One region of the Candidatus Enterococcus dunnyi genome, then DNA from elsewhere that is predicted to be linked to it. Evidence: predicted binding sites of a transcription regulator. Region 1 holds the regulator's gene; each other region holds the start of a gene.

Region 1 (4,547 bases):
AGGGGAGCCAATCAAACGACTTGTACTATATTTTTCCATAAATTCGGACATATCTACACGCACAAGTGCATCCTCACTGCCAAACATTGTTTCAGCCAACGCTTTTGCTAATTCTGTTTTACCAACTCCAGTAGGTCCCAGGAACATAAATGAACCAATTGGACGATTCGGATCTTTCAAGCCACTGCGGGCTCTACGAATTGCACGCGATACAGCTTGAACAGCTTCATCCTGACCAACAACTCTGTGGTGTAAGATACTTTCTAATTCGAGCAGGCGCTCGCTTTCTTTTTTCTCTAGCTGCTGTAATGGCACACCTGTCCATTGTGACACAACATTTGCCACATCTTGTTCAGTGACTTGATTTGCATAACCAGACGCTTCTTTTTGTTCTAATAATAAAATATTTTCAAGCTTTCTAGCCATTTTTTTCTCTTTTTGGCGTAATCTTGCTGCACTTTCGAACGATTGTGACTGAATTGCTTCTTCTTTTTCCTTGATTAGATTCGCTAAATCTAAGCGCAACTCATTAATTTCAGAAGGCTCATCTGCTAAGTCTAGACGAACTTTAGCAGCTGATTCATCCATCAAATCAATCGCTTTATCTGGTAATTGACGAGAATTGATATAACGAACAGATAACTGAACTGCTGCATGTAAGGCATCATCTGTAATCTCAACGCCATGATGTTCTTCATAGCGAGAACGTAGGCCTTTTAGAATCTCTTCTGCTTCTTCTGATGTTGGTTCATCCACTTGAACTCTCGCAAAACGACGTTCCAAAGCAGAATCTTTTTCAATATATTTTTGGTACTCATCTAATGTAGTCGCACCAATTGTTTGTAATTCTCCACGAGCAAGCGCTGGTTTTAAGATATTTGAAGCATCGATCGCACCCTCTGCACCACCTGCACCAATCAATGTATGCAGCTCATCAATAAAGAGGATCACTTCTCCATCTTGATAGATCTCGTCAATCACTTTCTTCAAACGATCTTCGAATTCACCACGATATTTCGTTCCCGCAACAAGAGCACCCATATCCAGCATCATCAAACGTTTTTCCTGCATATCGTCCGGCACTTCACCATTAACAATTTTTTGTGCTAAGCCTTCAGCAATTGCCGTTTTACCTACACCAGGTTCACCAACTAAAACTGGATTATTTTTGGTACGACGACTTAATATTTGGATCAGCCGTCTGACCTCTTGAGAACGTCCGACAACTGGGTCTAAATCATTCTCACGTGCTAGTTTAGTCAAGTCACGAGCTAACGAATCCAATGTTGGAGTTCCTTTAGGTGCTGCTTTTTGTGCTTGATTATTACGTCGGCGCCCAACATTTCCACTCATTTGGGGATCTGTAATCCCAATTTTTTTCATTAACAGCTGACGCATTTTAGATAAACTTAATCCCAAGTTCAATAAAATACGTGAAGCAAGGATATCCTCATCGCGTAATAAGCCTAACAAAATATGTTCAGTGCCTATATTAGGAGCTCCTAAACGTTTTGCTTCATCGCCGGCATAGGCAAAAACTTGTTTTGCACGAGGGGAATAAGGCAAATAGGTTCCTTTCGGATATGCTTTAACTGTTCCGTACCCAGTTAATTGTTCAATTTCTTCACGTATATCTGTTTTATTAGCATTCAACTGGCGTAAAGATTTTCCAGCAATTCCATTTGGTTCCAGTACTAATGCTAAAAGCAAATGTTCAGAACCTACAGATTGATGCCTAAAATACTTCGCTTCTTCTTGTGCGATGGCTAAGACTGCCTTGGCACTTTCTGTAAATAATTCGTCCATACTATCATTCCTCCTCGTAACTCAAACGTTCTAAAAATGAATGCATCAATTGAGCACGTAAATAATCTTCATCTGGTCCTGCCTTATCTAAGACTTGTTTTCCAAGCACCGACAGCATTAAGTTTCCTTCTCGTTTTGTAACAACTTTTTCTTCATAGAGCTTCTGTATAAAAATTAGTGCGTCTTTTTCCGAAAGTTCATTCCCTGTAAATTGAGCAATTTGTTTCAGCAACTGGTCACTATCAGATATTTGTACTTTAGCTATTCTGATATAACCGCCACCACCACGCTTACTTTCAACTGAATAGCCACGTTGAATCGTGAAACGAGTATTGATCACATAATTAATCTGGGAAGGAACACAATTGAATAAATGAGCCATTTCGGCCCTGCGAATTTCAATTTTACTGCTTTCTTCAAGAATTTTCTTTAAATATGCTTCAATCAAATCTGAAGTATTTTGATTACTCATAGTCCTCATCCTTTTCCCTTGACTAATACTGACCTTAATTATACCCAATTTCAACTGTTTAATAAAGGAGAATGCCTAATTAACTAAGAAAAGGTAAATATATTTAGGAAATTACAAACTAAATATATAACAAAAAAGAACAGAGCATACTCTGTTCTTTTAATCGGGAAGACAGGATTCGAACCTGCGACCCCTTGGTCCCAAACCAAGTGCTCTACCAAGCTGAGCTACTTCCCGCAATTATAATAATAAAAAAAGACTAAACGATTAAAAGGAACTGTGTTACTTACCTTCTAACTCGCAGTCAAACCTTTAACTATGCACCCAAAGGGAGTCGAACCCCTAACCTTTTGATTCGTAGTCAAACACTCTATCCAGTTGAGCTATGGGTGCTAATGTCATCTCAAGCAAAGTTGTGATGAATGCCGAGGACCGGAATCGAACCGGTACGGTGATCACTCACCGCAGGATTTTAAGTCCTGTGCGTCTGCCAGTTCCGCCACCCCGGCGAATGAACAAGCTAAGCGGAAAACGGGGTTCGAACCCGCGACCCCCACCTTGGCAAGGTGGTGCTCTACCACTGAGCTATTTCCGCAGTTTGATGCCGGCTAAAGGACTTGAACCCTCGACCCTCTGATTACAAATCAGATGCTCTACCAACTGAGCTAAGCCGGCGTATTTCGCCAAGTTTATCAACGAGACTTAAAATATGCGGGTGAAGGGACTTGAACCCCCACGCCGTAAGGCGCTAGATCCTAAATCTAGTGCGTCTGCCAATTCCGCCACACCCGCAAAATATTTCTATGAGCCGTGCAGGGCTCGAACCTGCGACCCTCTGATTAAAAGTCAGATGCTCTACCAACTGAGCTAACGGCTCAAAAAATGGAGGTTAACGGGATCGAACCGCTGACCCCCTGCTTGTAAGGCAGGTGCTCTCCCAGCTGAGCTAAACCTCCAATACAACACGTTTAGCGCGGCGACGTCCTACTCTCACAAAGGGAAACCCTTCACTACAATCGGCGCTAAGAAGCTTAACTTCTGTGTTCGGCATGGGAACAGGTGTATCCTTCTCGCTATCGCCACCACACTGGGTGTTGTTGTATTCAATTGAGTGATGATTCACTCAAAACTGGATTGAAGCTTGTAATCACTACTTACCAAGATCATTTATTTTATTTCTTTTGGTTAAGTCCTCGACCGATTAGTATTGGTCCGCTCCGTACATCACTGCACTTCCACTTCCAACCTATCTACCTCATCATCTCTGAGGGGTCTTACTTTCTTAAAGAAATGGGAAATCTCATCTTGAGGTGGGCTTCACACTTAGATGCTTTCAGCGTTTATCCCTTCCCTACATAGCTACCCAGCAATGCCCTTGGCAGAACAACTGGTACACCAGCGGTAAGTCCATCCCGGTCCTCTCGTACTAAGGACAGCTCCTCTCAAATTTCCAACGCCCGCGACGGATAGGGACCGAACTGTCTCACGACGTTCTGAACCCAGCTCGCGTGCCGCTTTAATGGGCGAACAGCCCAACCCTTGGGACCGACTACAGCCCCAGGATGCGACGAGCCGACATCGAGGTGCCAAACCTCCCCGTCGATGTGGACTCTTGGGGGAGATAAGCCTGTTATCCCCAGGGTAGCTTTTATCCGTTGAGCGATGGCCCTTCCATGCGGAACCACCGGATCACTAAGCCCGACTTTCGTCCCTGCTCGACTTGTAAGTCTCGCAGTCAAGCTCCCTTCTGCCTTTACACTCTGCGAATGATTTCCAACCATTCTGAGGGAACCTTTGGGCGCCTCCGTTACCTTTTAGGAGGCGACCGCCCCAGTCAAACTGCCCACCTGACACTGTCTCCCAGCCCGATTAGGGCTGCGGGTTAGAGGGTTCATAACACAAGGGTAGTATCCCACCAGCGCCTCCACCGAAACTAGCGTTCCGGTTTCATCGGCTCCTACCTATCCTGTACATGTGGTACAAACACTCAATATCAAGCTACAGTAAAGCTCCATGGGGTCTTTCCGTCCTGTCGCGGGTAACCTGCATCTTCACAGGTACTAAAATTTCACCGAGTCTCTCGTTGAGACAGTGCCCAAATCGTTACGCCTTTCGTGCGGGTCGGAACTTACCCGACAAGGAATTTCGCTACCTTAGGACCGTTATAGTTACGGCCGCCGTTTACTGGGGCTTCAATTCTGAGCTTCGCCGAAGCTAACCCATCCTCTTAACCTTCCAGCACCGGGCAGGCGTCAGCCCCTATACTTCA
Region 2 (4,547 bases), 590 kb from region 1:
TGGCAATTTTTATCAGATCGAGTAACAACCTTGAAAAACGGAAGGAGCAACCAACATGACCATCAATCATGAGATACAACAAAAAATCAAACAATTTGCTAAAGAGCAATCAACACTTTATTTGGACGATGCTGAAATGACTTATATGGAAAAATTACGTCGCAAAGCTGGCAAAAGCCGTGAAAAAATTGGTACAAAAATATCCAGATTCAAAAATACCTCTGATAAAAGCCGTGAAATGCAAGATGATATGATCCTATATATGAATGACTATATCAGCGATTTGATCGCTAATGGAATGAGCGAAGAGGAAGCATTTGAAAAAGCCAGTGATGCTCTTCGTTTTTCAAGTCAAACAGATCAATCCGATGAACTTCAGGAACGTTTTGCTCAATATTACGCAGCGATCGATCCTGCCGATCATGAAATAATCGGGTTATTTTATGGAGGCTTTGCCGTATTGGGTTTAACGATTGGAGCATTGGTCGGCTTCTTAGCTAGCGGAGGCGTACCGGAATTTATGCATACAGGCTGGATCTACACATTGATCGGCATCTTAGCTGGCGTCTTGATCGGAACTGGATTTGGTTTGATCGCTAATGCTATTCTGACCCCAAAATCCAAAATATAGACTTGATCGAAAATACAAAAAAAGCGGTGTAGTACGAATACTACACCCTTTTTATTGTTTATTTGTAACGATCTTCAAAGTTATTGCGATCATATTCAGAATCATCTTTTTTGTCTTCATCTTTTGTTTCAGACTGGACAGTTTCTTCTGTTTTTTCACTGTTCGCTTTTACTTCTTCTGCTTCGTCGTGCAATTCTTTTTTCGCATCTTCAAAGTCTTGTTTTTCTTCAGCTTGTTTTTGTGCGTCTTTTTCTTCTAACGCACGTTTTGCTTCTTCAAATGTTTGGGCCTTTTCACTTGGGAATTGGCTATCGATAACATCTTGAGGCATAACACCATCTTCAAACAATGACTTGATGCTGCGCGCATCTAATGTTTCAAATTCAAGTAGTTTTTCTGCGATCAGTTTGTGCTGAGCACGATGTGCTTCGATGATTTCATGCGCTTTATCATGAGCTTCCATCAAGATACGGCGTACTTCTTGATCGATTTCAAATGCTACTTGTTCAGAGTAAGCTTTAGTTTGACCATAATCACGGCCAACAAAGACTTGGTGGTTTCCTTCATATTGAACAGGACCTAATTTGTCGCTCATTCCATATTCAGTGACCATACTGCGGGCAATTCCTGTTGCTTGTTCAAAGTCATTTGATGCACCAGTTGATTGAACACCGAAGATGATTTCTTCTGCTGTACGTCCGCCAAGTAAGCCGACGATTTGTTCAAACATATCTTCTTTAGTCATCAAGAATTGATCTTCTTTTGGTAAAGCGATCATATATCCGCCAGCACGTCCGCGCGGAATGATCGTTACTTTGTGAACGATACGGGCACGGCTTAGAACTAAACCAACGATCGTATGTCCCGCTTCATGATATGCAACCATTTCACGTTCTTTCTTGTTGATTACGCGATCTTTCTTCGCTGGTCCGGCAATCACGCGATCTTCTGCTTCATCCACGTCGGACGCATCGATTTTCTTTTTATTACGACGAGCTGCAACTAAAGCTGCTTCGTTTAAGACATTTTCTAAATCAGCACCAGCAAAGCCTGGTGTTTGTTGTGCAACAACTTTTAAGTCAACATCATCAGCCAACGGTTTGTTACGAGCGTGAACTTTAAGGATCGCTTCACGGCCTTTCACATCTGGACGACCAACTAAAATTTGACGGTCAAAACGACCTGGACGTAATAACGCTGGGTCTAAGACATCTGAACGGTTCGTTGCAGCAATGACGATCACGCCTTCATTCCCATCAAAACCATCCATTTCAACTAGCAACTGATTCAAGGTTTGTTCACGTTCATCGTGTCCGCCACCCATACCAGCACCACGTTGACGACCAACGGCATCGATCTCATCGATAAAGATGATCGCTGGCGCATTTTTCTTCGCTGTTTCAAACAAGTCACGAACACGGCTCGCACCGACACCGACAAACATTTCGACGAAGTCTGAACCAGAGATTGAGTAAAACGGTACGCCAGCTTCACCTGCTACGGCTTTAGCAAGTAATGTTTTACCTGTTCCTGGAGGTCCCTCTAAAAGAACACCCGCTGGGATACGTGCTCCTAATTCAACGAAGCGTCTTGGATCTTTTAAGAACTCGACTACTTCAACTAATTCTTGTTTTTCTTCTTCGGCTCCGGCTACGTCAGAGAAACGCACACGGTTCGCTTTTTTGTCTGCTTCTTTGGCTTTTGATTTACCAAAGTTCATGACACGGCCGCCGCCACCGCCACCGCCGCCTTGTTGACCCATCATCATATAGAATAAGAAGATGAATAACACGATCGGTAAGAAGCTAAATAGGATCGACAACCAAGCACCGCTTGTTGACTGTTCTTTTACTGTTAATTTTACATTATTGTCTTTCGCCATTTCTTGAATCCCTGATAAAGTGATGTCACTTGGCAGGACAATCGTTGTAAATGATTTTGTTGAAACCTCTGTCGATCCCCATAACGAAAGACCACCAGTATTTTTGATTTCTTGTTTGTCTTTATACTGACCAACGATCTTGTACACGCCATTTGTTGGCTGGATCGTCATTTCCTTGATTTTCCCTTTTTCTAATTGGGTATTAAAGGTTGAGTATTCAATATCCGGCGACTGTTGATTGCTATTTCCAAAGATGAAATATACAACCATGACCATCGCTAAAATAAGCAATACATAGTATAGGCCATTTTTCATGCCGCTATTTTTTTTATTCATGCCTGTCCTCCTTTGAACAACTGCTCGTAATTCTTGTGTTTACGGTTTATTTTTTATCAATTCTGACCATTACATTGTAACATAACTATTTCCAAGAGAGATATTAATTTGATTCGTAGATTTCTGGTTTCAAGACCCCTACGTAAGGCAGGTTCCGATAAGCTTCTGCATAGTCTAAACCATAACCGACAACGAATTCATTCGGTACATCAAAGCCAACGTAATCTGCTACGATATCTACAACACGGCCTTCTGGTTTATCTAATAATGTAACGATTTTTACAGAAGCTGCTTTTCTATATTTAAATAGATCTACTAAATAAGCTAATGTTCGGCCACTATCGATGATATCTTCAACGATCAGGATATCCCGACCTTCAACATTTGTGTCCAGATCTTTGACGATTTTCACTTCACCGGATGATACCGTTGCATTACCATAGCTTGACACGTCCATAAAATCCATTTCCAAATGCGTATCGATGCAGCGTGTAATATCAGCCATAAAAGGAATGGCACCTTTTAAAATACCGATCACTAAAGGATTCTTGCCTTTGTAATCTTCTGTCAGCTGTTTTCCAAGTTCAGCTGATTTTTCAAGGATTTGTTCTTGTGAAATCAAAACTTGCTTAATATCTTTCTCTAGCATAGTGCTCTCCTTTTCCTTGTAGGTTATTATCCCTTATTTCATCGTTCGTATTTATTGATTTTTACTCCTTTGTTTTATAAAGGAGTCTGTAGAGTATTTTATCAGTTTCTTTAGGAATACTCAAATGCGAATTTGCAAATTTAGGCATCCAAATGATCTCTCCTGTACTTGAGAGAATCAGCCACGTTTTTTCCCGAATAGAATTAGGGATTTTTTGATCGATAAATAGCCGTTTGACTCGTTTCGTTAATTTGGGTGTCAACGCGATTCGATCCCCTTCTTTCCTGTGCCGGATAGATAGCGGTAAGGGGATCTCACTGCTGATCGTCAAGGAAAGTTCCTGCCAGTTTCTAATTTTTTCAGGTTGTTCAGCATCGGCTCCTATTTGTTCTAAGCATATCCATTCATTCTCAGAAAGAAACAATTGCTCGCCTATGTTTAAAGAAAATACTTCTTTTTCTAAAGGCAATGTTTTTTTTCTCAAATAAGCAACATCATATTCCTTGATCATTTGCCAATCCTGCTCTAAGTCGACCGTCATCTGAGGCTTTGAATCATTTACCAGTGCTAAAAGCTGTTGCACTTGTTTCTGGCTGACTTTGACTTTTCGGGATACCAAAGTTTGCTGAAGGAATTGTTGGATGAAAAAAAATTGAACGCTTTTTTCTTCCTGTTTTAGCTCTTGCAATTGAATTTGCCAACCTTCTTGTGTTTCTGACACCCAACTTTGATACTTAGGCAAAATCACTGATTGGATCACTTCATCCGCATAGCTGATTTGTGTACTAAAGTCACTCATATGTTGTAAAAACTGTTGGTTTTCTTTTTTCAATAGTGGGATAACACTGTGTCTCATCCGGTTACGTACATACTCATCACTCAGATTCGTGCTATCTTCAAAATAGATAATTTTTTTCTGTTCAGCAAATTGCTCTATTTGTTCTTTCGAAAATAGTAGCAACGGACGGATCAATTGCCCTTCTCCAAACGTTTGCTGAAAACGAATGCCTACTAAATTTGCCAACGCGCTACCTCGGGTCAGCTTCATC
Region 3 (4,547 bases), 1.1 Mb from region 1:
TTCAAGAACTCAGGAGTAAAGAAGTTATTCAATTGGCCTAAAACAGATTTCGTCACGCCTTCGCGAGCAGCGCCAAATCCAACGTTGGCTTCCACATTCCCAGTTCCAGCATTACTTGTCATGATGATGATCGTATCTTTGAAGCTGACTGTTCGACCTTGAGCATCTGTCAAACGTCCGTCATCAAGGATTTGCAAGAACATATGCAAAACATCTGGATGTGCTTTTTCGATTTCATCAAGTAACACTAGGCTGTATGGATTGCGGCGTACTTTTTCAGTCAATTGTCCAGCTTCATCATATCCAACATAGCCAGGAGGTGAACCGATCAATTTAGAGACACTATGTTTTTCCATATATTCACTCATGTCAAAACGAATCATTGAATCTTCTGATCCAAATAGTTCAAAGGCCAATTGTTTTGCTAATTCCGTTTTACCAACACCAGTTGGTCCAACAAATAGGAAAGAACCGATTGGTCGATTTTGTTTACCCAAACCTACACGGTTACGGCGGATCGCTTTTGAGACTTTATCGACAGCATCATCTTGTCCGACAACATGAGCTTTCAAGTCGACTGCTAAGTTCTTCAATTGTGTTTGTTCTTTTTCTTTCAGATCACCAACTGGAATCCCTGTTTTTTGTTCAACGATCGCTTCGATATTTTTCTCATCGATCACAGGTGTTTCTTCATCGCTGATTTGTTTTTCCTTCATCGCTTGTAACTTATTGATTTGATCACGGTAGTAAGCCGCCTTTTCAAAATCTTCTTCAGCAGAGGCTTGTTGTTTTTGCTGTTCTGCTTCGGCTAATTTCTTTTCGATCGTTTTTGGATCGACGATTTGAATCGTCAAATTCATTTTAGAGCCTGATTCATCTAATAGGTCGATCGCTTTATCTGGTAAGAAACGGTCTTGGATATAACGATTAGATAAGGTTGCAGCCGCTTTGATTGCTTCATCTGTATATTTTACGTGATGATAATCTTCATAGCGTTTTTGCAAACCTTTCAAGATCTTGATCGTTTCATCGACAGTGGGTTCGTCTACACGAACGGGCTGCATCCGACGTTCTAAAGCAGCGTCTTTTTCGATGATGCGGTATTCATTCAATGTTGTTGCCCCAACCATTTGGAGTTCTCCACGAGCAAGCGCAGGTTTTAAAATGTTACCGGCATCCATATTGCCGTCACCAGCAGCACCGGCACCGACAATTTCATGGACTTCATCGATAAATAAGATAACATTTTCAGCTTGCTTGATTTCTTCGATCAATTTTTGCATGCGTTCTTCAAATTGTCCGCGAATGCCTGTTCCTTGAACTAATGAAACAACGTCTAAACGAATCACTTCTTTGTCCAATAGTTTTTGGGGAACATCACCATCGACGATTTTTTGAGCAAGTCCTTCGACAACGGCTGTTTTACCAACACCGGGTTCACCGATCAAGACAGGATTATTTTTTGTCCGGCGATTGAGAATTTCGATCACACGCTTGATTTCTTCATCACGACCGACAACAGGATCGATATCACCATTGCGAGCTGCTTGAGTGATATTGATACCATATTCTCCAAGTAAGCCGTCCGCTTGTGCGACACCGCCGCGAGGAGGTTGTCCGCCATTGAAGCCGTTACCGTCACCAAACTGTGTTGGAGGGACTTGGCCATTCGGGTTACCTTGTTGTTCCTGCATTTGACGAGATAAAGAGCGGTAGAGATCATCTAAACTTCCAAAACCAAATGGATCTTGCTGAGACATTGTTGGTTGATTATCATTTGCTTGTGCTTTTAATTTTTGGTAGCAACTTTGGCAATAGTCTAATTGTTTTCTTTGACCATTGACATTCGCATATAAATGGATCGTTGCTGGATTTTGCTGACAATTTTGACAGATCATAGGATAAAACACGTCCTTTCAAAATAAGACTAATCATGTATCAAAGTCATTAATAAGAAAGTCAAAAACCAATTGACCATTTTTGACCTTTGAGAATATTATAGCATCTTTCTCAGAAGAATCAAGCAATTGAACTTTAAATAGAATCCGATCACACATATAAAAATCGAGAAATAGCTTAGACAAATACTTCATTTTGTCATACAATAACCTCAGTCTAAAAATATACAGAAAGCGGTGAATAAATAATGGTCGAGAATTCGTTTGAAGAACAAATCAATGCGCTGAAAGAAGGAACGATCTCTGAGCTGATCGTTGATCCGCAGGATTTTCCTGCGTTTAGGGAAGCGTGGAAGAATTTACCAGATCGGATGTCGATTGTCGGAGAAGCTGGATTAAATGGACGAATTATATATCATTATATGAAAGAAGAAAATTAAGAGGGCCGTTCAATCAATAAAAAATAGGTGAAAAGTGTTGTATCTACTTTAAAAAAATGGTAATCTTAAAAATTGAAAGGGTCTTTTCTTGATGTCTGTTTTATTCGAATCAAGCAGAGAAAGGAAAACCCTAACATAAAAAATTATTTTACTTACGAAGGAGACCGATTCATATGGAAAAGAAAGATTTTCACATCGTAGCAGAAACAGGGATTCACGCTCGTCCAGCTACATTATTAGTACAAACTGCAAGTAAATTCAACTCAGATATCAACTTAGAATACAAAGGTAAATCTGTTAACCTTAAATCAATCATGGGCGTTATGTCTCTAGGCGTTGGCCAAGGTTCAGACGTTACTATCTCAGTTGATGGTGTAGACGAAGCTGATGCATTAGCAGCAATCGTTGACACAATGAAAAAAGAAGGATTGTCAGAATAATGTCTGATATGCTAAAAGGAATTGCCGCAAGTGATGGTGTCGCTATCGCTAAAGCTTACCTGTTAGTTCAACCTGATTTATCTTTCGACAAAAAATCTGTAGAAGATACTGCTGCGGAAGAAAGACGTTTAGATGATGCTTTAGCAAAATCAACGACTGAACTGCAAGCAATCAGAGAAAAAGCAGCTCAAAGCCTTGGCGAAGAAGAAGCGCAAGTTTTTGATGCGCATTTGATGGTTTTATCTGACCCTGAAATGATTGGTCAAATCAAACAAAACATCCAAGATAATAAAGTAAACGCTGAAGCAGCATTAAAAGAAGTGACTGATATGTATATCGGTATGTTCGAAGCAATGGATGACAATGCCTACATGCAAGAACGTGCAGCAGATATTCGCGACGTTGCAAAACGTATTTTAGCTCACTTACTAGGAGTTACGCTTCCTAATCCTTCAATGATCAACGAAGAAGTGGTTGTGGTTGCTCATGACTTGACTCCAAGTGATACTGCTCAGTTAGACCGTACATATGTGAAAGCATTTGTAACGGATATCGGTGGACGTACGTCTCACTCTGCTATTATGGCGCGTTCTCTTGAAATTCCTGCGATCGTAGGAACAAAAGAAATCACTGCAAAAGTGAAAGAAGGCGATATTTTAGCGGTAAACGGGATCGATGGCGATGTGATCGTTCATCCAACGGACGCTGAAAAAGCTGATTTTGAAGCAAAAGGTAAAGCGTATGCTGACCTTAAAGCTGAATGGGATAAATTAAAACATGCTGAAACAGTGACTGCTGACGGCAAACATATCGAATTAGCTGCCAATATTGGTACACCTAAAGATTTAGAAGGCGTACACAACAATGGCGGAGAAGCTGTTGGTTTATACCGTACAGAATTCTTATACATGGATTCTCCGGACTTCCCAACAGAAGAAGATCAATATGTTGCATACAAAGCTGTACTAGAAGGCATGGACGGCAAACCTGTCGTGGTTCGTACAATGGATATCGGTGGAGACAAAGAATTACCTTATCTTCAATTACCGCATGAAATGAATCCGTTCTTAGGTTACCGTGCATTACGTATCAGCTTATCTGAACGCGGCGACGATATGTTCCGCACACAAATGCGTGCATTATTACGTGCTTCTGTTCATGGTAACTTACGTATCATGTTCCCAATGGTTGCTACATTGAAAGAATTCAGAGCAGCGAAGAAAATCTTCGATGAAGAAAAAGCAAAATTAGTTTCTGAAGGAACAAGCGTATCTGATACGATTCAAGTCGGTATCATGATCGAAATTCCTGCAGCAGCTGTGATTGCGGATAAATTCGCCAAAGAAGTTGACTTCTTTAGTATCGGAACAAATGACTTGATCCAATACACAATGGCAGCAGACCGTATGAACGAACGTGTTTCTTACCTATACCAACCATACAATCCTTCAATCTTACGTTTGATCAAAAACGTGATCGACGCATCTCATGCTGAAGGCAAATGGACTGGTATGTGTGGAGAAATGGCGGGCGACCAAACTGCAGTACCTCTATTAGTAGGGATGGGCTTAGATGAGTTCTCTATGAGTGCAACATCTATCCTTAAAACACGCAGCTTGATGAAACGTCTAGATACTAAGAAAATGACTGAACTTGCGGATCGTGCGTTGAATGACTGCGATACAATGGAAGAAGTTATGGAATTGGTTGAAGAGTTCACAAAATAAGAATTTAAAGCTTCTGTTGTTTAGACATGTGTCTAAACAACA

Evidence for each region. The regulator CtsR, encoded in region 1, represses protease genes until heat stress. The targets are predictions, from matches to a motif close to TTGGTCAAAAAAGGTCAAANA.
Region 2: ftsH (ATP-dependent zinc metalloprotease FtsH) is a predicted target of CtsR. The motif match lies at 2,899-2,919, and genes of this name have one in related genera.
Region 3: A5889_RS14180 (ATP-dependent Clp protease ATP-binding subunit) is a predicted target of CtsR. The motif match lies at 1,968-1,988, and genes of this name have one in related genera.

Annotation. Positions count from the first base shown of each region.
Region 1 covers NZ_CP147246.1:1,910,170-1,914,716, forward strand. Annotated here, with positions in the region: gene A5889_RS08920 (ATP-dependent Clp protease ATP-binding subunit) at 1-1,806, opposite strand, end outside; gene A5889_RS08925 (CtsR family transcriptional regulator) at 1,811-2,278, opposite strand; tRNA gene A5889_RS08930 (tRNA-Pro) at 2,442-2,515, opposite strand; tRNA gene A5889_RS08935 (tRNA-Arg) at 2,598-2,671, opposite strand; tRNA gene A5889_RS08940 (tRNA-Leu) at 2,702-2,787, opposite strand; tRNA gene A5889_RS08945 (tRNA-Gly) at 2,802-2,873, opposite strand; tRNA gene A5889_RS08950 (tRNA-Thr) at 2,881-2,953, opposite strand; tRNA gene A5889_RS08955 (tRNA-Leu) at 2,989-3,070, opposite strand; tRNA gene A5889_RS08960 (tRNA-Lys) at 3,083-3,155, opposite strand; tRNA gene A5889_RS08965 (tRNA-Val) at 3,162-3,234, opposite strand; rRNA gene rrf (5S ribosomal RNA) at 3,250-3,365, opposite strand; rRNA gene A5889_RS08975 (23S ribosomal RNA) at 3,460-4,547, opposite strand, start outside.
Region 2 covers NZ_CP147246.1:2,504,269-2,508,815, reverse strand. Annotated here, with positions in the region: gene A5889_RS11700 (PadR family transcriptional regulator) at 1-72, shown strand, start outside; gene A5889_RS11695 (hypothetical protein) at 56-631, shown strand; gene ftsH (ATP-dependent zinc metalloprotease FtsH) at 690-2,849, opposite strand; gene hpt (hypoxanthine phosphoribosyltransferase) at 2,953-3,498, opposite strand; gene tilS (tRNA lysidine(34) synthetase TilS) at 3,560-4,547, opposite strand, start outside.
Region 3 covers NZ_CP147246.1:3,008,035-3,012,581, forward strand. Annotated here, with positions in the region: gene A5889_RS14180 (ATP-dependent Clp protease ATP-binding subunit) at 1-1,898, opposite strand, end outside; gene A5889_RS14185 (hypothetical protein) at 2,147-2,338, shown strand; gene A5889_RS14190 (phosphocarrier protein HPr) at 2,512-2,778, shown strand; gene ptsP (phosphoenolpyruvate--protein phosphotransferase) at 2,778-4,505, shown strand.